2 regions of the Massilia sp. AB1 genome follow, and region 2 is predicted to be linked to the other one. Evidence: riboswitches for the same ligand, from Rfam matches in the RefSeq annotation. Region 2 holds a riboswitch; the other holds the start of a gene.

Region 1 (11,472 bases), on a different contig from region 2:
CATCACGCGCAGCGGGCTGGCGCCGAGGCGGCGCGCATTCAGGGTCGAATCCGGCAGCGCGCCGATGCGGATCGCCAGGTCGGCGCGCTCCTCGATCAGGTCGACATAGGTTTCGCCGCTGACCAGCTCCAGCTGCACCAGCGGGTAGGCGTCCAGGAAGGCCGGCACCAGCGGCGCCAGCAGGTGGTCCAGCGCGGGCGTGGCGGCGTTCACGCGCACCAGGCCGGAAGGCTGGGAGCGGCGCGCGGCGGCTTCGGCTTCCGTATTGGCCAGGTCGGCCAGCAGGCTGCGCGCGCGGCCCAGCAGCCAGGTCCCCTCCTCGGTCAGCTGCAGGCGCCGGGTGGTGCGCCGCATCAGGGTCATGCCCAGCTGCTCCTCCAGGCGCGAGATGGTGCGCGATACGCCCGAGGGCGTCTGCCCCAGGCGCTCGGCGGCGGCCGAGAAGGATCCCGCATCTATGACGGTGGAGAAGACAATCAGGGCATCGACGTCGATCATTTGTGACTCCAACTCAAAAGTCAATTGTACGTCGGACCATTTTTCCTTGCTCGCCGGCACGGCAAACTGCATGCCTCTTCATTGGCATCGCACGACAAGGAGAAACACCATGCCTCTCGCACTCTGGGCGCTCACGCTGAGCGCCTTCGCCATCGGAACGACGGAATTCGTCATCGTCGGCCTGATCCCCACCATCGCCGCCAGCCTGGGCGTGTCGGTCCCCTCGGCCGGCCTCCTGGTGAGCCTGTACGCGCTCGGCGTGGCCGTCGGCGCGCCGGTGCTGACCGCCCTCACCGGCCGCGTGCCGCGCAAGCAGCTGCTGCTCGGCCTGATGGCCTTGTTCACCATCGGTAACCTGGTCGCCTGGATGGCGCCCAACTATTCCGCCCTGATGGCCGCGCGCGTGCTCACCGGCCTGGCGCACGGCGTGTTCTTCTCGATCGGCTCGACCATCGCCACCAGCCTGGTGCCGAAGGAAAAAGCGGCCAGCGCCATCGCCCTGATGTTCACCGGCCTGACCGTGGCCCTGGTCACCGGCGTGCCGCTCGGGACCTTCATCGGCCAGCACTTCGGCTGGCAGGCCACCTTCCTGGCCGTGTCGCTGCTGGGCGTGGTCGCCATCGCCGGCAGCGCCATCCTGGTGCCCGCGAACATCGCCGGCAGCAAGCCCTCCAGCCTGCTCACCCAGCTCGCGGTGCTCAAGAAGCCGCGCCTGCTGCTGGTGTACGCCATGACCACGCTCGGCTATGGCGGCTCCTTCATCGCCTTCACTTACCTGGCCCCGATCCTGCAGGAAGTGGCGGGCTTCGCGGCCGGCACCGTCAGCCTGGTGATGCTGGTCTACGGCGTGTCGGTCGCGGCCGGGAATATCTGGGGCGGCAAGCTGGCCGACCGCCAGGGTCCGGTGCGCGCGCTGCAGATCGTGTTCGCCCTGCTGGCCCTGGTGCTGCTGGTCCTGAGCTTCACCGCGCCGAGCAAGCCGCTGGTGCTCCTCACGGTGCTGGCCTGGGGCGCGGTCGCCTTCGGCAATGTGCCCGGCCTCCAGGTCTACGTGGTGCAGCGCGCCGAGCGCGACGCGCCGCAGGCCGTGGACGTGGCTTCGGGCCTGAACATCGCCGCCTTCAACGTCGGCATCGCCCTCGGCGCCTGGGGCGGCGGCCTGATCGTCGCCAAGCTCGGCCTGATGGCCACGCCCTGGATCGGCGCGCTGGTCGTGGTCGGCGCCCTGCTGCTCACCACCCTCGCCGGCTGGCTCGACCGCCGCGACGGCGTGCCGGCCAAGGCCGCCGCCGGCCGCGCCGCCATCGCCACTCACTAAATTATTTGAAAGGACTTACCATGCACATGCCTCAACTCGGCCTCGGCACCTTCCGCCTCAAGGGCCAGCAAGTCATCGATTCGGTACGCAACGGCCTCGAGCTGGGCTACCGCCACATCGACACGGCGCAGATCTACGACAACGAGGCCGAAGTCGGCCAGGCGCTGGCGGAATCCGGCGTCGCACGGGGCGAGGTGTTCGTCACCACCAAGATCTGGACCGAGCACCTGGCGGGCGACAAGCTCGTGCCTAGCCTGAAGGAAAGCCTGCGTAAGCTGCGCGTCGAGCAGGTCGACTTGACCCTGATCCACTGGCCCTCGCCGGGCGGTGCGGTGCCGGTGGCCGAGTCGATGCAGGCGCTGCTGGCGGCGCGCGAACAGGGCTTGACCGGCGCGATCGGCATCTCGAACTTTCCCATTGCGCTGATGCGCGAGGCAATCGAGGCGGTGGGGGCGGAGAATATCGCCACCAACCAGGTGGAACTGCATCCGTATTTGCAGAGCCGTCAATTCGCCCGGTTTGCCAGGGAGAGCGGGATTCACCTGACGGCGTATATGCCGCTGGCCTACGGCAAGGTGATGGACGATCCGGTGATCGCGGCGGTCGCGGCGCGCCATCAGGCGACGGCGGCCCAGGTGACGCTGGCCTGGCTGCTGGCGAAGGGGTATGCGGTGATTCCGTCGTCGACCAAGCGGGAGAACCTGGCCAGCAACCTGAAGGCGCGCGAGCTGGTGCTGGCGCCGGAGGACCTGGCTGCGCTTGACGCTCTTGATCGGGACGAGCGCCTCGTAAGCCCGGACTTCGGGCCTCAGTGGGATTAAGCTCTATTGTCACCCTCAAGACCGTCGTCCCGGAACGACGGTTTTGAGGTTATTGGTCTAGTTCGGGGTAGTAGCGGAATATGCCGTTCTGGTTGAACGGAATCCGCCGATCCGAAGCAAGATAGGCGGCGATATTGGGCCGCGCCGCCACCCGGTCGCGCAGCGAAGTCAGCGCCGGATACTCCCGCTCCATGCGCTTCATGGCCTTCGGGAAGGCATAGCGCAACCCCTCGATCACCTGGAACAGCGACAGGTCCGCATAGGTCAGCTTGTCCCCCACGAGAAAGTCGCGCGGCTCGGGATTGGTGAGCAGGCGCGCGAAATAGCCCAGGAACTTCGGAATGCGCGTCTCGACGAAGTCGGCCGCGCGGCGCAGCGCTTCCGGCTTCTGGTCTTCGTAATACAGCGAGGTGGCGATCGGGTGATGGGTATCGTGCACCTCCGTCACCAGGTCGGCGATGGTCAGCTGCAGCTGGTGCGCCCACAGGCGCCCCGGATCGGTACGCGGCGCCAGCCCGTGCTGCTCGCCCAGGTACATCAGGATGTTGGCGACCTGCCCGACCGTCAGCTCGCCGGCCTTCAGGAAGGGCGGCGCGAACGACGGATATTCCTCGGTCTCGAGGGCGCCTGTCAGCAGCTCCATGCCTCCCTGGCGTCGCGCCACGTCCACATAATCCGCGCCGGCCTCCTCCAGCGCCAGCCTGACGAATTCGCCGCGTCCCTGGATGCCGGGCCAATAATAGAGTTCATACGCCATCTCCACCTCCGGTCTGCTTCGGTCCGCGCATTATCGGTGATGAATTAGAAGCCTGTCGCCGCGCAAACATGGTAGTCTTGTAGTGCCTGCCTGGCAAAAACAAAAAGTCAACAAAACACAGAGAGAGCAGACCATGGACACGTCACGTTTCGTTGGTTCCCCACCACTCTATTCGTTTCATCCAGGCACGAGTTAGCGATTCGGCGGATAATTGCGGAGCGGAATTAACATTCCGCTGAGCACGTTCACGTCTAGTGGACGACAAGATAAGGACCGGCTGCCGCCTACGCGGCGCCGCCACTTTACGCCGAATGGAGCGTCCGAATGCATATCGCTCACCTTCCGAATCCCGTGCACGGCATTGCGCGCCGCCTGCGCATGCTGCGCTATTGGCGCGAGCACCAGGCCCTGAGCCGCCTGGACCTCATCCGCCGCTTCGCCGAAGCCTCGCCCAACGGCGATCCCTTCGACCACCTGGGCGACCGCGACTTCCTGGTGCGCGGCCTGAGCGCGCGCGAGCGCGTGCAGTGCGTGCTGTCGCACTACCGCTTCGAGGACGCTTGCTTCAACGCCGCCTACAAGGATGCCGTCTACGGCGGCGGCGGCCTGAACCTGTGGCAGCACGACACCGAGGAGCACCACTTCGTGCTGCGCCTGGAGATGTCGCCGCGCCACGACGCCGAAGGCGACCTGACCATTTCGCTGATGGCCGACGGCCAGTACCTGCACCGCCTGTCCTATACCTGGGTCGACGGCGCGATGGCCGGCGTCGACATGCCGACCGTGCCCTTCCTCACCCGTAACCAGGGCCGCTGGGCCGATTCCGGCGCCGCCTTCGAAGCCTTCGACAAGGTCTTCCCCAACAACTCGCCGAGCTTCTTCTGCTTCGCCGCGATGCAGGGCGTGGCGCAGGCGCTGGGCATGGACCGGGTGGTGGCGATCCGCTGCACCGCCCACATCGCCTACGACCCGCAGGACACGCGCCACTTCGAGAACGCCTACGACGGCTTCTGGCGCATCCTGGGCGGCAGCGAGATGAACGAGCGCAGCTTCCTGATTCGCCTTCCCTTCTACCTCAAGCCGCTGGAAGACATGCCGTCCAAGCACCGCAAGCGCGCGGCGCAGCGGCGCGAGCACTGGCGCGCGATCGGCGACGCCACCCGCACCACCCTGCTGCGCCACCTGGTGCAGCCCAGCGCCGCAGGCGCCAGCCAGGCCACGACGGCCGCCACCGCCGAGGCGTGACAGCGCGCACGCCCTGATTCGGCGATAATCCCCTCTTTGTCCGATCACAAAGAGGGGTTCGCCTTGCATAACTTCGATTTCCACAATCCGACCCGCGTGCTGTTCGGCCAGGGCCAGATCGCCACGCTGTCGACCCTGGTGCCGGAAGGCGCGCGTGTCCTGATGCTGTACGGCGGCGGCAGCATCCGCACCAACGGCGTCTACGACGAAGTCATGGCCGCGCTTGCCGGACACACATTGCTCGAATTCGGCGGCATCGAACCGAATCCCACCTACGAAACCCTCATGCGCGCCATCGAACTGGTGCGCGCCGAGCGCATCGACTTCCTGCTCGCCGTGGGCGGCGGCTCGGTCATCGACGGCACCAAGTTCATCGCCGCCGGCAGCCTGCTGGAGGAAGATCCATGGACGGCCATCTTCGAACAGCGCGCCGCCAGCGTGCAGTCGGCCCTGCCCTTCGGCGCCGTCCTGACCCTGCCGGCCACCGGCTCGGAAATGAACTCTGCCTCGGTGGTGACGCGCAAGGCGACCCAGGAAAAGCGCGCCTTCGCCTCGCGCCACGTATTCCCGCGCTTCGCCGTGCTGGATCCGACCAAGACCTATACCCTGCCGGCGCGCCAGGTCGGCAACGGCGTGGTGGACGCCTTCATCCACGTGATGGAACAGTACCTGACCCATCCGGTCGACGCCAAGGTGCAGGACCGCTTCGCCGAAGGCCTGCTGCTGACCCTGATCGAGGACGGCCCGAAGGCCCTGAGCGAACCCGAGAACTACGACGTGCGCGCCAACCTGATGTGGACCGCGACCCTCGCACTGAACGGCCTGATCGGGGTCGGCGTGCCCCAGGACTGGTCCACCCACATGATCGGCCACGAGCTGACCGCGCTCTACAACCTCGACCACGCCCAGACCCTGGCGGTGGTGCTGCCGGCCATGCTGCGCGTGCGGCGCGAGGTCAAGCGCGCCAAGCTGCTGCAATACGCGGCGCGCGTGTGGAACCTGCTTGAAGGCGACGAGGACGCGCGCATCGACGCGGCCATCGAGCGCACCGAGGCCTTCTTCAACAGCGTGGGCGTGCCGACCAGGCTGTCCGGCTATGGCCTGGGCAAGGAACATGTCGAGCCGGTGCTGGCGGCGCTCGAGGCGCACCGCCTGGTCAAGCTGGGCGAGGACCGCGGCGTGACGCTCGAGGTCAGCCGCAAGGTGCTCGAGCTGGCCGTGTAACAAGCGAACCATTGCCACATCCACCACGTCCCGGGCGGACGTGGTACACTCGCGCCTTCGCTAGGGGTCCTGGAACCGATGTTCCGGGTGAGAGATACCCTTCGTACCTGATCTGGATAATGCCAGCGAAGGAAAGCGCAACGCAGTTCCCACCCTTGTTTGCCCTTCCCCCACGTTGGCTCCGGCTTTTTTGAAAAAGCAGCGCGCCCGTGGCGCGCGAAGACGAGCAAACCATGAAACTCACGCTGAAGTACACCGTCCTTGCCTGCGCCCTCCTGCAGGCCTACTCCGCATCCGCCCAGACCGAGGTCCCGTCCGTGGTCGTCACCGGCAGCAAATGGGTCGTCACCGACCGCGCCACCGTCGGCGGCTTCTCCGAAACCTCCCTGCTGGACACCCCGGCGTCGATCACCGCAGTCACCCTGGGCCAGATGCAGGACCTGTCGATCCGCAGCGCCACCGACGCCGTGCGCTTCGACGCCTCGGTCGGCGACGCCTATAACGCCGTCGGCTACGCCGAGCAGTTCTCGATCCGCGGCTTCGCGCTCGACAACGCCACCAGCTACCGCAAGGACATGATCGCCATCCCGGGCGACACCCAGATCCCGCTCGAGAACAAGCAGAACTTCGAGATCCTGCGCGGCCTGGCCGGCCTGCAGGCGGGCGTCGCGGCGCCGGGCGGGATGATCAACTTCGTCACCAAGCGCCCGACCAATGCGCCCTTGCGTTCGGCCACCTTCGAGGTGCGCGAACGCGGCACCGTGTACGGCGCGATCGACCTGGGCGGCCGCTTCGAGGACCGCCGCTTCGGCTACCGCGTCAATGCCGCCGCCGAGGACCTCAAGTCCTACGTGCGCGGCGCCGACGGCGAGCGCCAGTTCGTCTCCGCCGCCTTCGACTGGCAGATCAGCCCGGACGCCCTGCTGCAGCTCGACCTCGACCACCAGCGCAAGTCGCAGATCACCGCACCCGGCTACCAGCTGATCCGCAACGAAGTCCTGCCGGCCGACGTGTCGCCCAAGACCCTGCTCAACGCCCAGCCCTGGACCCGCCCGGTCGACACCGACAGCAGCAACCTGGGCCTGCGCTTCGAGTACACCTTCAACCCCGACTGGAAGGCCACCGTCACCGCCAACAAGCACTGGTTCAAGCGCGACGACTTCACCGCCTTCCCCTACGGCTGCAGCAACGAGGGCGACGGCTTCTATCCGGGCTACTGCTCGAACGGCGACTATGACGTCTACGACTACCAGAGCACCGGCGAGCGCAAGACCCCGTTCGGCGTGCAGGCGCTGATCCAGGGCCGCTTCGCCACCGGCGCGCTGCGCCACACGCTCAACCTGGGCGCGGGCTATGCCGAGCGCCACGACAGCTTTGGCGAATACGTCTACGACTACGCCGGCTACAGCAACATCTACCAGAACCTGGTCGTCGATCCGGCGCCGGGCAACCCGCGCACCGGCCCGGTCATGGAACGCCGCAGCAACGAAGAGCGCTCGCTGTTCGTGCAGGATGTGATCTCCCTGTCCCCTGCCTTCACCCTGCACGCCGGCGCGCGCTACGTGAAGCTCAAGCGCGACGAACTGGCCGAGGCCGGCCTGCCCTGGGTGCACGCCGAGGACTCCTTTGTGCTGCCGAGCGTGGCGCTGGTCTACAAGCCTGCCAAGGACTGGACCGTGTATGGATCGGTGAACCATGGCCTGCAGTACGGCGGAATCGCCCCGATGGAGACCGCCAACGAGAACACCGCCCTGGCTCCGGGCCGCTCTAAGCAGGCGGAACTCGGCGTGCGCGGGATCGTGAATTACCAGCTGATGGTCAGCGCCAGCCTGTTCGAGATCACCCAGGGCCTGGAGTACATCAATGGCGCCAACGCCTTCGTGCGCGCCGGCGAGCAGCGCCACCGCGGCATCGAGCTGTCGGCCCAGGGCAAGGCCACCCAGAACCTGAGCTACAGCCTGTCGGTCGCGGCCCTCGACGCCGAGCAGACCGGCACCGGCGATGCGACGGTGGAAGGCAAGCGCGTCACCAACGTGCCGGAATTCCGCTCGACCGCCTACCTCGAGTACGCCGTGCCCCAGCTGCCGGGCCTGAAGGTGGACGCCGTGTGGCAGTACTCGGGCAACAAGGCCTTCGATCCGAGCAACCGCGTGAAGGTGCCGGGCTACCACGTGGCCGGCCTGGGCGCTTCGTATGGGCTGCGCCTGGGTGGCGTCAACACCATCATCCGCGCGCGCGTCGATAATGCCTTCGACAAGTTCTACTGGCGCGACGTGACGCAGGCGCTGGGCGGCTACCTGCTGCCGGGCGCGCCGCGCACCTTCCGCCTGTCGGCGCAGTTCGACTTCTAAGCCGGCCCTAGCAGCGCTTCCACCTGCCGCAGGCGCTGCGGCAGGCTTCCTCCCAGCAGGACGTAGGGGATGCCCCTTGCCTCCAGCGTCTCCACCAGCATCCGGTGCACCATCTGGCGCACCTCTTCCGATTCGCGCTGCAGGCCGTCCGGCTCCCACGGGCTGTCCGGCGCCGTCACGAAAGTCCAGTCGTAGTCGTGGACCGCCTCCAGCCGCGCCAGTTCCTCGTCCACCCTGCCCCAGTACACGCGGCTGTACAGCGCCGTCATCAGGGGCGTGGTGTCGCAGAACAGGAAGCGGGTCGCGTCGCGCATCGCCGCGCGCTCGCGTTCGAGCTGGGTGCGCGCGATGCCGAACTGGTCGTGCTCGAAAGGCACGCGGCCGTGGGTGTCGACGAATTCGCGCAGGTATTCCGGCACCCACACGGTGCCGTAATGCGCCGCCAAGGCGTCGGCCAGGGTCGACTTGCCCGAGGACTCGGCGCCGAGGATGGCGACGCGCACGATCGGCTTCATGCGTCCCTCCTCGCGATGTTGCCCCAGGCGCGCAGGCCGGTCCAGGCCAGCAGCACGAACACGGCATACAGCACCGCGGTCAGGTTGAGCCCCTTGTAGACGTAGAGGCCGACGTACAGGATGTCGACCACGATCCAGACATGCCAGTTCTCGACCTTCTTGCGGCCCAGCAGGAGCTGGCCCACCAGGCTGCCGGCGGTCAGGAAGCCGTCCGCATGCGGCACGTCGGTGTCGGTGTAATGGTCCAGGAAGCTGGACAGCAGCAGGAAACCGAGCAGCCAGCCGGCCAGCGCCCAGGCCCAGCCGGCAGGCTTGAGGCGCGACACCACCAGCGGCGCATTGCCGGCGCCGCGCAGCCACTGGTACCAGCCCCAGACCGAGGCGGCGATGAACACGAACTGCAGCCCCATGTCGCCGTACAGGCGTGCGTCGTAGAACACCACCGCATAGGTCGCCGACGAGGCGATCGAGAACAGCCAGGCCCAGTGGTTCTGGCGGATGTTCAGCAGGACGGTCGTGACCGCGAGCAGGAAGGAAATGAGTTCCAGGGGCGTGGTCGTGAGCCCGGCGAGGACAAGCGTGTCGTTCATGCGGTCGTTCGAAAGGAAATGGAGGGTCGTGCAAGACCCAAGTGCGGCAGGCCGGCGAGGGATTATCTTGGCTCGCGTGCTGGAACGCAAGAAATGCCGCGTCCTGGAGTGCAAGAAATGTCTATTACCTGTGAGAAAGCGTGATAATTCTTGCAAGTACATACGCGATAATGGCAGGTCAGTCCATGCAACGGAGTCTTCATGCAAGCACGCTTCCTCCTCTCACGCACCGTGCTGCTGGCGGCGCTGGCCCTGTCCGGGCACGCCGTGGCCACCCCCGCCGTCCCGCTCGAGGCCTTCCTCCACGAAGACCCTGTGTCGAGACCCCGCCTGTCTCCGGACGGCAAGCACATCGCGGTGACCGTGCGCATCCCCGACAAGAACCGCTATGTCCCGGTGGTGATGATGTATGCCATCCCGGAAATGCGCCAGGTCGGCGCGATCCGCATGCCGGCGTTCGAGGTGCCCGAGGACTACGTGTGGGTCACCAATACGCGCCTGGCGATCAGCAAGGGCCGCGAACTCGGCTCGCGCGAGCGGCCTGTCTCCACCGGCGAGATCCTGTCCGTCGACCTCGACGGCGGCAAGCAGGAATACCTGTACGGCTACAAGATGTACTATGAATCGAGCCGCGGCAAACGCTACGGCGACGACGCGGGCTTCGGCTCGATCGAAGACATTCCGCGCCAGCGCGACGGTCGCATCTTCGTCACTTCCCACCTGTGGGAAGGCAAGCGCAGCCAGCTGTATGAGATCGACGCGCGCAGCGCCGTGCGCACCCTGGTCGCCGACGTACCCGCGGCGGATCTTGGCTTCGTCATCCAGTCCAACGGCAAGCCCCGCTTCGCGGGTGGAATCGGCGACGATGCGCACCCGCTGCTGATGCGCCGCGACGACGCCTCCGGCCGCTGGGAGCGCAGCGGCGCCGAGCTGGGCGCGCGCTACCGGCCCTTCGCCTTCAGCGCCGACGACAGCGCGCTGTACGTCAGCCAGTCGCCCGACGGCGGCCCCGACCGGCTGGTGCGCGAAGAAGTCGGCACCGGCAAGCGCACCGTGCTGTTCGAAGATCCGGAGGCCAGCTTCAACTACATGCAGGCCGGTTCGCGCTTCGCCGAGCCCTTCGGCGCCAGCGGCAGCATCGGCCGTCCGCGCATGCGCTATTTCGACGACAGCAATGCGGACGCCCAGCTCCACAAGACCCTCAGCGGCCTGTTCCCGGACCATTTCGTGAGCTTCATCGACTTCAGCGAGGACGGCTCGACCTTGCTGTTCGGGGTGCTGAGCGACCGCGACCCGGGCTCCTACTACCTGTTCAACCGCAAGACCATGAAGGCCGACCTGCTGTTCTCGACCTGGGAAATGATCGATCCGGCCAAGATGGCGGCGCAGCGTCCGATCAAATTCACTGCGCGCGACGGCCAGGTCCTGCACGGTTTCCTGACCCTGCCGGCGAAGACGGCGGACGGCGCCAAGCCGCCGCTGGTGCTGATGCCGCACGGCGGACCGCACGGCCCCTTCGACACCTGGTTCTTCGACAGCGACGCCCAGTTCCTGGCCAGCCGCGGCTATGCGGTCCTGCAGGTCAACTTCCGCGGCTCGGGTGGTCGCGGCATGAACTTCGAAAGCGCCGGCTACCAGGAATGGGGCGGCAAGATCCAGGACGACCTGGTCGATGGCGTGCGCTGGGCGGCCGCCAGCGGCGAGGTCGACGGCGGCAAGACCTGCGTCTACGGCGCCAGCTTCGGCGCCTATGCCGCGATGATGCTCGCGGCGCAGCAGCCGGCGATGTTCAAGTGCGCCGTCGGCTATATCGGCGTCTACGACCTGAGCCTGCTGGGCAAGCCGGAGAACCTGCGCACCGACGAAGTCAAGGCGGCGTATATCCGCAAGGTGGTCGGCAGCGACAAGGACAAGGTCGCCGCCATTTCGCCGGTCAACCTGGCCGCCAGGATCAAGGCCCCGGTACTGCTGATCCACGGCGGCAAGGACAAGCGCGCCCCGCTCGAACACGGCGAAGCGATGCGCGACGCCCTGGCCAAGGCCGGCAACAAGCCGGAGTGGTTCCTGGCGCCGGACGAAGGACACGGCTTCTACGACACCAAGAACCTCCGCGAGTTCTACACCCGCCTGGAAACCTTCCTCGGCAAGCACCT
Region 2 (11,472 bases):
CCTTGCTGGTCGTCGTGAAACCGATCAGGCGCGCCACCACCGCCGCCAGGTACATCAGCCCGACCAGCATCTCGACGCTGGCCAGCGCCCTTGCGTGCGGCGTGAGAGGAATCACGTCGCCGATGCCGGTACTCGACAGCAGCGCGAAGCTCAGGTAATTCAATTCGGTCCAGGTGCGCGGCGCCGCGGCGTTGACGGCGGCAGCGTAGGTGCCCGGCTGCAGCTCCTGCACCAAAATGTAGAGGTGGGTGAAGCCCCAGGCCAGCAAGGTGAAGGTGGCGGCTGCCGCGAACAGTTCGTCGGTGGTGGCGCGCTGGTCCTCCATCATGTAGGCCACCAGGCTCCCGGCCGCATACAGGTAAAACAAGGCCTCGAGGCCGGACGACCAGCGCAGCAGTCCAGGCATGTCGAACAGCGACTGCAGCACCAGCAAGATGATGATCGGCACGGCCAGCGCCACGCTGATCCCGGTTTCGCCCGGCGTGCGGCGCACCATGCGGATCGTAAACGCCAGCACCAGGATGCCGAAGGCATTGAAGGCCACGTGGCTATCGGGCGAAGGCTCGATGAAGGGATACAGCAGCATCCCGGTCAGCTGGACCATGAGCAGGATCGCGGACGGATGATGCCGGGTATGGATGAACAGGCGCGTGAGTCGCATGGCTTTGTACAGGCGAAAGTCTCGATGCGCCTATTGTAGGTTCAGCGCGCCTCGAACAGGAGTCCGAATGCGCGTACGGCCGCGGCGGGATCGTCGGCCCCGTACACGCTGGTGATCGCCGCCACCATGTCGGCCCAGAGCGCCACCAGCGGCGCGGCGTTGGCGGGCGTCATGCCGCCGATGACCACGATGGGCACACCGATCTTTTCGCGCGCACGGTCGAGCAGCTCGGGCGGGGTCACGAAGCTGTATTTCTTGACCGGCGAAGGATAGAAACCGCCGAAGGCCACGTAGCTGGCGCCCGCATCCTGGGCCGACAGCGCCAGGTCCAGCTCGCCGTAGCAGGAAGCGCCGACGATCTTGTCCTTGCCCAGCAGCGCACGCGCCTGCGCCACCGCCATGTCGGTGTGGCCGACGTGCACGCCGTCGGCATCGATATCGCGGCAGAGGTCGAGGTGGTCGTTGACGACCAGCTGCCGGCCGCGCCGGCGGCACAGCGCCAGCAGGGCTTGCGCCTGCTCCGCGCGCAACGCCGCGCTGGCGTCCTTGTGCCGGTACTGGACCAGCGCGGCGCCTGCGGCCAGCGCGCTGTCGGTGAGGGCGAGCAGGCGCTCGGTGTCGTCCCAGTTGGGCGTGACCAAATATAAGCCTCGCATAAAAAATCCTTTCAGGGGGTGAGGATGCGGCGCGGAATGCGCTGCCCCGGTGCGATGGCGAAGGCCTGGTCCAGGGTGCGGTAGGTATAGGCCTGGGCGCGCGACAGCGCGGCTTCCATCTCGTCGCCCAGGGCCAGGCGCGCCGCGATGGCGGCGGCCAGGGTGCAGCCGCTGCCGTGATATTCATGGGGCAGGCGCGGCCAGCCCCAGCTGCGGATGTCGGCGCCGCCGCGCAGCCAGCGGTTGACGACCAGGTTGCCGTCCGTGTGGCCGCCGGTGACCAGCACGTGCTCGCAGGGCAGTTCGCCCAGCGCGGCCGCTTCCGGCAGGTTGGGCACCGCGATCGTGGCCAGGGCCAGCAGTTCGCGTAAAGCAGCGGCCGGATCGCCCCGCCCCAGCGCTTGGCCGTGGCCGCTGGCCAGCACCGGGTCGAGCACCACCGGCAGGCCGGGATTGCGCTCGCGCAGGCGGCGCACCACGACGGCGATCGCCTCGGCATTGGCCGCGCTGCCCGGGATGCCGATCTTGACCGCATCGATCCAGCAGCTCCTGATGAGCGGATCGGCCTGGCGCAGCACCATGCTGCTGGCCACCGGCTCCACCTCGAACACGCGGTTGTTGTCCTGCGCGGTCAAGGTGGTCGCGACCGGCAGCGCATGCGCGCCCTGGGCCGCGATCGCCAGGATGTCCGCGGCCAGGCCGGCCCCGCCGCCGGGATCGAGCCCGGCGAACACGAGCACGTTGGCGCTCATCCGGTGATTTTCCCTTCCACCGGCGAGGACGGCGAGGCGGCGAAGCGCTTCGGCATGCGGCCGGCCAGGAAGGCGTCGCGGCCGGCCTGCACCGCGTGCTTCATGGCGCGCGCCATGCGCACCGGGTCCCGGGCAGCGGCGATGGCGGTGTTCATCAGGACGCCGTCACAGCCCAGCTCCATGGCGATGGCCGCATCCGAGGCCGTGCCCACGCCGGCATCGACCAGCACCGGCACCGTAGCCTGTTCGATCACCAGGCGCAGGTTCCACGGATTCAGGATACCCATGCCCGAGCCGATCAGCGAAGCCAGCGGCATCACCGCCACGCAGCCGATCTCCTGCAGGATGCGCGCCTGGATCGGATCGTCGCTGCAGTAGACCATGACGTCGAAGCCGTCCTTCACCAGGGTCTCGGCCGCCTTGAGGGTCTCCGGCATGTGCGGGAACAGGGTCTTCTCGTCGCCCAGCACTTCCAGCTTGACCAGCTTGTGGCCGTTCAGGAGTTCGCGCGCCATTTGCAGGGTGTAGACCGCGTCCTTGGCGGTGTAGCAGCCCGCCGTATTCGGCAGGATGGTGAATTCGCCCGGGGGCAGCACGTCCAGCAGGCTGGGCGCGTTCGGGTCCTGGCCGATGTTCACGCGGCGGATCGCCACGGTGATGATTTCCGCACCGGCCGCCAGGGTCGCTTCGCGGGTCTGGTCCAGGTCGCGGTACTTGCCGCTGCCGACCAGCAGGCGCGAGTGGTACTGGCGGCCCGCGATGGTCAACACGTCGTCATGGTTCAATTCAGTCATTGCATTCATTCCTGTCTCCTTTCAGCCGCCGCCGATGGCGCGCACGATATCCACCTTGTCCTGTTCCGCCAGGCGGCGCTGCGGCCACTGCGGGCGCGGCACCACTTCGCGGTTGACGGCCAGGGCGATGCCCTGCCCCGCCAGTCCCAGTTCGGCGACCAGTTCCTGGAGCGACTGCTGGTCCGGCGCGCTCCAGGCTTGTCCGTTCACGAGGATCTGCGGCATGGCTCACACCTCGCGGTAGAGTTGCGCGCCGTTGCGCACGAACTCGATCGCCTTCTCTTCCATGCCCTTGGCCGCGTATTCGCGCACCTCCTGCGTGATCTTCATCGAGCAGAAGTGCGGGCCGCACATCGAGCAGAAGTGCGCCACCTTGGCCGAATCCTTGGGCAGGGTCTCGTCGTGGAATTCGCGCGCCTTGTCCGGGTCCAGGCCCAGGTTGAACTGGTCTTCCCAGCGGAACTCGAAGCGCGCCTTGGACAGGGCGTTGTCGCGCAGCTGGGCACCCGGATGGCCCTTGGCCAGGTCGGCGGCGTGGGCGGCGATCTTGTAGGTGATGATGCCGTCCTTGACGTCGTTCTTGTCGGGCAGGCCCAGGTGCTCCTTGGGCGTCACGTAGCACAGCATGGCGGTGCCGTACCAGCCGATGTTGGCCGCGCCGATGCCCGAGGTGATGTGGTCGTAGCCGGGCGCGATGTCGGTGGTCAGCGGTCCCAGGGTGTAGAACGGCGCCTCGTGGCACTGCTCCAGCTGCAGGTCCATGTTCTCTTTAATGAGGTGCAGCGGCACGTGGCCCGGGCCTTCGATGATGGTCTGGACGTCGTGCTTCCAGGCGATCTGGGTCAGCTCGCCCAGGGTCTTGAGCTCGGCCAGCTGGGCTTCGTCGTTGGCGTCGTAGATCGAGCCGGGGCGCAGGCCGTCGCCCAGGCTGAAGGACACGTCGTAAGCCTTCATGATCTCGCAGATGTCTTCGAAGTGCGTGTACAGGAAGGATTCCTTGTGGTGGGCCAGGCACCACTTGGCCATGATCGAGCCGCCGCGCGAGACGATGCCGGTCAGGCGGTTTGCCGTCATCGGCACGTAGCGCAGCAGCACGCCGGCGTGGATGGTGAAGTAGTCGACGCCCTGCTCCGCCTGTTCGATCAGGGTGTCGCGGAAGATTTCCCAGGTCAGGTCCTCGGCCTTGCCGTTCACCTTTTCCAGCGCCTGGTAGATCGGCACGGTGCCGATCGGGACCGGGCTGTTACGCACGATCCATTCGCGCGTCTCGTGAATATGCTTGCCGGTGGAGAGGTCCATGACCGTATCGGCGCCCCAGCGGATGGCCCAGGTCATCTTCTCGACTTCCTCGCCGATCGAGGAAGTGACGGCCGAGTTGCCGATGTTGGCGTTGACCTTCACCAGGAAGTTGCGGCCGATGATCATGGGCTCGACTTCCGGGTGGTTGATGTTGGCCGGGATGATGGCGCGGCCGCGCGCCACTTCGCTACGCACGAATTCCGGCGTGATCTCGGCCGGGATGCTGGCGCCGAAGGACTGGCCCGGATGCTGGCGGCCGAGCAGGTCGGCGACCCGCTTGGCCCTGGGGCCCGACGCGTGCAGCGACTCGATGTATTCCTTGCGGCGCATGTTCTCGCGCAGGGCCACGAATTCCATCTCGGGCGTGATGATTCCCTGGCGGGCGTAATGCATCTGGGTGACGTTCTTGCCGGCGCGGGCGCGGCGCGGGGTGCGCTGCAGCGAGAAGCGCAGCGGCTCCAGGGCCGGGTCGGCAAGGCGCGCCTGGCCGTAGGCGGAGGTCGGACCGCTCAGCTCTTCGGTGTCGCCGCGCTCCAGGATCCAGGGCGCGCGCGGCGTGCCCAGGCCGCTGCGGATGTCGATGGCGGCGGCCGGGTCGGTATAGGCGCCGGAGGTGTCGTAGACGTAGAGCGGCGGGTTCGGTTCGCCGCCGAAGCTGGCCGGGGTGGGCGACTGGCTGATTTCGCGCATCGGCACGCGGATGTCGGGCCGGCTGCCTTCGATATAGACCTTGCGGGAATTCGGGAGGGGAGCGATCGCCGCCTGGTCCACCTGGGCGGTGGCGGAATCGAACTTCAACGGTGCATTCATGTGGCTCCTTTGCTGCATTGCTAACAGGAGCCAGCAAAGGAGTGTGCCAGGATGCGTTGGCGCAGCACGGATGCGCGGAGCCACGGCGATGCTGACTGCTTCCCTTCGCTGGCATTATCCAGATCAGGTTCGGAGGGTATTTCTCACCCGCGTGTCGCAGTTGCGACAGGCAGGACCCCTAGCGTGTGCCACCTTGCGGTGGACGGGCCGAATTATAGCCGCTTCTACTCTATAATGGTTCTTTTCGCAAAATCTTTACGCCACCACATCATGGAATTAGCCAAGTCTTTCGAGCCAGCGGACATTGAACAATACTGGCGCGCCGAGTGGGAAAAGCGCGGTTACTTCACCGCGAGCATGGACGAGGGCAAGCCGTCGTTCAGCATCCAGCTGCCGCCGCCGAACGTCACCGGCACGCTGCACATGGGCCACGCGTTCAACCAGACCGTCATGGACGGCCTGACCCGCTACTACCGCATGCGCGGCTATAACACCGCGTGGGTGCCGGGCACCGACCACGCCGGCATCGCCACCCAGATCGTGGTCGAGCGCCAGCTCGACGCCCAGAAAATCTCGCGCCACGACCTCGGCCGCGAAGCCTTCCTCGAGAAGGTCTGGGAGTGGAAGGAAAAGTCGGGCAACACCATCACCGGCCAGATGCGCCGCCTGGGCGCCTCCGCCGACTGGACCCGCGAATACTTCACCATGGACGAAACCCGTTCCAAGACCGTGGTCGAAGTCTTCGTGCGCCTGTTCGAACAAGGCCTGATCTACCGCGGCAAGCGCCTGGTGAACTGGGATCCGGTGCTGGGCACCGCCGTCTCGGACCTGGAAGTCGATTCGCAGGAAGAAGACGGCTCGATGTGGTACATCAATTACCCGCTGGCGGACGGCTCGGGCCACCTGACGGTCGCCACCACCCGTCCTGAAACCATGCTGGGCGACGTCGCCGTCGCGGTCGACCCGACCGACGAGCGCTACACCCACCTGCACGGCAAGATGCTGACCCTGCCGCTGACCGGCCGCCAGATCCCGGTGATCGCCGACAGCTACGTGGACAAGGAATTCGGCACCGGCTGCGTGAAGATCACCCCGGCCCACGACTTCAACGACTACGCCGTCGGCCAGCGCGCCAAGCTCGAGCCGATCAACATCTTCACCCTGGACGCGAAGATCAACGAGAACGGCCCGGCCCAGTACCAGGGCCTGGACCGCTTCGCCGCGCGCAAGCAGATCGTCGCCGACCTGGACGCGCAAGGCCTGCTGGCCGAAGTCAAGCCGCACAAGCTGATGGTGCCGCGCGGCGACCGCACCGGCGTCGTGATCGAGCCGATGCTGACCGACCAGTGGTTCGTCGCCATGAGCAAGCCGGCGCCGGAAGGCACTTTCAACCCGGGCAAGTCGATCACCGACGTGGCCCTGGAAAAGGTCGCCAGCGGCGAGATCAAGTTCGTGCCGGAGAACTGGACCACCACCTACAACCAGTGGCTGGGCAACATCCAGGACTGGTGCATCTCGCGCCAGCTGTGGTGGGGCCACCGCATCCCGGCCTGGTACGACGAGCTTGGGAACATCGTGGTCGCACGCGACGAAGAGGAAGCCAAGGCCAACGCGGCCGCGCAAGGCATCACCGGCGAACTGCACCGCGACGACGACGTGCTCGACACCTGGTTCTCGTCGGCGCTGGTGCCCTTCTCCACCATGGGCTGGCCGGAAGAGACCCCGGACATGAAGATGTTCCTGCCCTCGTCGGTGCTGGTGACCGGCTTCGACATCATCTTCTTCTGGGTGGCGCGCATGGTCATGCTGACCACCCACTTCACCGGCAAGGTGCCGTTCGAGACCGTGTACGTGCACGGCCTGGTGCGCGACTCGCAGGGCCAGAAGATGTCCAAGTCGAAGGGCAACACCCTCGACCCGATCGACCTGATCGACGGCATCGACGTCGAAACCCTGGTGGGCAAGCGCACCACCGGCCTGATGGACCCGCGCTCGGCCGAGAAGATCGCAAAGGCCACCCGCAAGGAATTCCCGGAAGGGATCCCGGCCTTCGGCACCGACGCCGTGCGCTTCACCATGGCCAGCTACGCTTCGCTGGGCCGCAACATCAACTTCGACCTCGGCCGCTGCGAGGGCTACCGCAACTTCTGCAACAAGCTGTGGAACGCCACCCGCTTCGTGATGATGAACACGGAAGGCAAGGACTGCGGGGTACGGCCATCCGGCAAGCCGGACGATGCCGACCTGTCGCAGGCCGACCGCTGGATCATCTCGCTGATGAACCGCGTCGAGCTGGACGTGGCCAAGGGCTTCGCCGACTACCGCTTCGACAATATCGCGAGCAGCATCTACAAGTTCGTCTGGGACGAATATTGCGACTGGTACCTGGAAGTGGCCAAGGTCCAGGTGCAGCAGGGTACGGAAGCGCAGCAGCGCGCCACCCGCCACACCCTGCTGCGCGTGCTGGAAGTGATCCTGCGCCTGGCGCATCCGATCATCCCGTTCGTGACCGAAGCCCTGTGGCAGAGCGTCGCGCCGCTGGCGGGCAAGACCGGTGATTCGATCATGCTGCAGCCTTACCCGCTGGCCGACACCTCCTTCGTGAACGAGGACGCGGAAGCCTGGATGGACCAGCTCAAGGCCCTGACCGACGCCACCCGCAACCTGCGCGGCGAGATGTCGCTGTCGCCGTCGGTGCGCGTGCCGCTGTTCCTGGAGCCGGGCAACGCCGAAGACCGCGCGCGCATGGCGGTGTTCGCGCCCTACATCCAGTCGCTGGGCAAGCTGCAGGAAGTGCAGATCGTCGACGCGCTGCCGGATTCGCCGGCGGCCGTGTCGATCGTCGGCACCACCAAGCTGATGCTCAAGGTCGAGATCGACGTCGCCGCCGAGCGCGAGCGCCTGTCGAAAGAGATCGCGCGCGTGCAGGGCGAGATCGCCAAGGCCAACGGCAAGCTGTCGAACGAAAGCTTCGTGGCGCGTGCGCCCGCGGCCGTGGTGGCGCAGGAGAAGGAGCGCGTGGCGAACTTCTCGGCGACGCTGGCCAAGATGGAAGAACAGCTGGCGAAGCTGCCGGCAGCTTGATTATTTAGTTTGCTCCAACACGTCGTCCCGGGACTCGGCGTTCCCCTCGGCCGGGACGACGTTTTTACGCTAACTGAACAAGCGGAAGCGCCGCACGCCTCAGCCATCCGCGCACGACACTGAATTCCCACGCCCGCTCCGCACGCGGATCATCCAGCCCGTCCGCCCTCCACAGCACCTCGGCAATACCCTGCAACTGCAGCACGTCCCCCGTCCCGAAGTCCGGCATCACCAGCGAAGCACGCGGCTCCAGCAGCAGGTTCCCCAGCGTGTTGAAGTAGCGATTCCCCGGATAATCCGGCACGGTCAGCACATTCCCCTTCAAGCGCAGGAACCCCGCCTCGCCGCCCCGATGCGAGATGTCGAGCCCGCCCGCTTCGCCGCCGATAGTGGCAACGAACATCGTCTCGCACCCCGCGATCATGGCCAGCGCATCCTCGGACAGCGCGGCGCCAAGACGCTCGACCTGCCCTCTCTGCCGCTCCACCGGGTCCAGCTGGCGTACGTGGATATACTTCGGACAGTTGCCGAACGATTGCTCCACATCGACCACGAAACCCCCGCCATCCATCTGCGCGACCTTGCCGTTGGCACGATTGCGCCGCCGCGTCCCCAGGTCGATGCCGAGCATGCCGATCCCGCTGCCCTCCCCCAAGTGGGAAAACGCCGGATCGTCCCCATCCGGCACAGCGGCAACCCGCAGCCGTCCCGGATCAGGGGACGCGACGAACCCCGGTTCCCCGTGCAGCAGCGTGGCAATCGGCCATCCGCTGTCGTCCGCCAAGCCGACACACAGGAAGCGCAGCAAGGGAAAGAACTGGCGGTGCTGCTCCGGCATCTGGCTGCGGATCGGCGCGCCTGCCGGTCCGCCGCCCGCGAGCTGCTGGGCGCGCAGTTCGCCGGCATGGAAGGGTTCCGGCAGGCGGTGGTCGTCCATCTCACTTCTCCGGCATCGCGATAAAGCCGGGCAAGGCCTGGACACGCGCGATCCAGGCGCGCACCTGCGGATAGGGATCCAGCGCGATCCCGCCTTCCGGCGCATGAGCGATATAGGCGTAGCACGCCAGGTCCGCCAGGGTCGGCGTCGCGTCGGCAAGGAAGTCCTGCCGGCCGAGCGTGGATTCCATGAAGGCCAGCGCCTGCCCGGCCAGCCGCTGCATGAGCGCCGGCGGCATACCGGTATCGCCGAAGCGCGCTGAAATACGCGCCTTCGCCGGGCCGTAGGCGATCTCGCCGGCCGCCAGCGACAGCCAGCGCTGGACCCGCGCCGCGCCGACCGGATCCTCCGGCAGCCAGGCGCCGCCCGGCGCGTAGCGCTTGGCGAGATACACCAGGATGGCATTGCTGTCCGCCAGCACTACCTCCCCATCCTGCAGGACGGGAATCTGGCCGAGCGGGTTCAGGTCCAGGAATTCGGCGCTCTTGCGGACCGGGGCCGGCGCGTCGATGCGGCGGTAAGCGAGCCCCAGCAGGTTCAGGAACAATTCCACGCGGTGGGTGTGCCCGGAAAGCGCGGTGCCGTACAGGATGATGGAAGTCGTCATGGTGAAGGAAGAAGAGTTGGCGGTACGCCTATCCTAGCCACGACACTCTCTTGCCGGAATAGCACATAATGGCAATTCATTCTTCCGCCACGCGCAACAGTCCATGGACCGCTTAGACGAACTGCAGGTGTTCCTCGCCATCCTCGATACCGGCAGCATGGCCGCCGCGGCCCACAAGCTGCGCCGCTCGCCGTCGGCGGTCACGCGCATGCTTGCCACGCTCGAGCAGCGCATCGGGACTCGGCTGTTCGAAAGGAGCACGCGCAGGCTGTCGGCGACCGGCGAAGGACAGCGGCTCGCCACGCACGCGCGTCGCCTGCTGGCCGAGTACGAATCGGCGATGTGCGAATACCAGGCCGGGCCGCCCCAGGGCCTGCTGCGGATCACGGCGCCCATGGTGTTCGGCCGCCGCTACATGACCTCGCTCGCCACCCGCTTCCTGATGCGCCATCCGGATATCCAGGTCGACCTGGTGCTGGCTGACCGCAACATGCACCTGATCGACAATGGCGTCGACATCGCCTTGCGCATCGGCGCGCTGGAGAACTCCGGCCTGGTCGCCCGCGAGCTGGGCGCGGTGAAGCGGATTACCGTCGCCAGTCCCGACTACCTGGGGCGCCGAGGCGAGCCGGCCACGCCGGAGGAACTGGCGCAGCACGAACTCATCCTGGGCACCGCGGTGCGCGGCCTGCCGGAGTGGCGCTTCGGCGCGGCGGGGAGCGAACAAGTCGTGCGCTTCGCGCCGCGCCTGCAGGTGAACGATGTGGAAGGGGTGCTGAACGCGGCGCGCGAAGGCTTCGGCATCGCACGCGTCCTGTCCTACCAGGCCGTGCCCGACCTGCAGGCCGGCGCCCTCAGCCGCCTGCTGACCGACTACGAACCGGCGCCGCTGCCCGTCCACCTGGTCTTTCCGAGCGCGCGCCACATGGCGCCGCGGGCGCGCGCCTTCGTCGATTTCGCCATCGAAGAATTCACGCAGCTGCAGGCAATCCACTAGGCCGTCACTTCAGGTTCTGCTGCCCGGAGACAGCAGGCGTGATCAGGGCAGCAAGCGGAAGTCGCGCAGCACCGCCTTGAGGATGTTCATGCGCGCCGCGGTGTCCCCGGGACGCGCGATATCGAGGTTCATGGCGAAGAAGTGCACCTTGCCTTCGCGTTCCAGGTAACCCACCAGCCAGCCGAGCTGGGACTGTGAGGGTTCGCCGAAACCGGCCCAGCCGCTCTTGCCGCTCAGGCGGTAGTCCGGGGTCTCCTCCAGCACCAGCATCTCCTTGGCGAGCCGGGTGGTGCGCGCCGAGACGCCAAGCTGGCCGGCGTAAAAGCGGCGCAGGAAATCGACCTGCTGGTCCGCCGAGATGCGCAGGCCGCCCGTCAGCCAGAACTGGTCGATGCCGCCCGAGATGTCGCGGTTGCCGTAGCCGAAGCGGTCGACCCAGTGCTGCATCCGGGACGGACCGATGCGCCGCGCCATCTCCTGGTAATACCAGACCGCCGAGTTCTTCAGCGCCGACTCCAGGGTGTGGTCCTGCGCCCACGACGCCGGCCACCACGGCTGGCGCGGCGCACGCGCGCTGTCCCAGGCCAGCTTGACATCCTTGTCCCTGGCGGCGCCCTCCTCCAGGGCGATCAGGGTATTCGGGATCTTGTAAGTCGACGCCGGCAGGAAGCCCTGCGCGGCCCGCGCCGGCGCATGGCGCCGGATCTCGCCGCTCCGGCCGTCGAGCAGCACGAAGGTCCCTTCCACGCGCGCTTCGCGAAAGCGGGCGCCGATATCCACGTCCGGCAAGGCCGCGTGGGCGGACTGGGCGGCCAGCAAGGCGGCCAGGGACAATAGCAGGCGCGCGGCCACGCCGGACAACATGTGCATGAGGT

Evidence for each region. Region 2 has a riboswitch for thiamine pyrophosphate ahead of thiC (phosphomethylpyrimidine synthase ThiC). Riboswitches for the same ligand answer to the same signal wherever they lie in the genome.
Region 1: it holds a riboswitch for thiamine pyrophosphate, as region 2 does, so the genes downstream of both, J8847_RS03110 (TonB-dependent siderophore receptor) here and thiC (phosphomethylpyrimidine synthase ThiC) in region 2, are expected to answer to the same signal.

The regions. Positions count from the first base shown of each region.
Region 1 covers NZ_JAGKSG010000003.1:121,172-132,643, forward strand. Annotated here, with positions in the region: gene J8847_RS03080 (LysR family transcriptional regulator) at 1-498, opposite strand, end outside; gene J8847_RS03085 (MFS transporter) at 608-1,816, shown strand; gene dkgB (2,5-didehydrogluconate reductase DkgB) at 1,837-2,637, shown strand; gene J8847_RS03095 (glutathione S-transferase) at 2,687-3,394, opposite strand; gene J8847_RS03100 (DUF535 family protein) at 3,719-4,639, shown strand; gene J8847_RS03105 (iron-containing alcohol dehydrogenase) at 4,703-5,863, shown strand; TPP riboswitch at 5,916-6,014, shown strand; gene J8847_RS03110 (TonB-dependent siderophore receptor) at 6,097-8,214, shown strand; gene J8847_RS03115 (AAA family ATPase) at 8,211-8,729, opposite strand; gene pnuC (nicotinamide riboside transporter PnuC) at 8,726-9,319, opposite strand; gene J8847_RS03125 (S9 family peptidase) at 9,521-11,472, shown strand, end outside.
Region 2 covers NZ_JAGKSG010000025.1:62,112-73,583, reverse strand. Annotated here, with positions in the region: gene J8847_RS15395 (ion channel) at 1-661, opposite strand, end outside; gene thiE (thiamine phosphate synthase) at 703-1,317, opposite strand; gene J8847_RS15385 (bifunctional hydroxymethylpyrimidine kinase/phosphomethylpyrimidine kinase) at 1,329-2,069, opposite strand; gene J8847_RS15380 (thiazole synthase) at 2,066-2,872, opposite strand; gene thiS (sulfur carrier protein ThiS) at 2,885-3,088, opposite strand; gene thiC (phosphomethylpyrimidine synthase ThiC) at 3,092-4,972, opposite strand; TPP riboswitch at 5,056-5,162, opposite strand; gene J8847_RS15365 (valine--tRNA ligase) at 5,243-8,056, shown strand; gene J8847_RS15360 (pyridoxamine 5'-phosphate oxidase family protein) at 8,121-8,993, opposite strand; gene J8847_RS15355 (glutathione S-transferase family protein) at 8,995-9,600, opposite strand; gene J8847_RS15350 (LysR family transcriptional regulator) at 9,704-10,597, shown strand; gene J8847_RS15345 (class D beta-lactamase) at 10,640-11,467, opposite strand.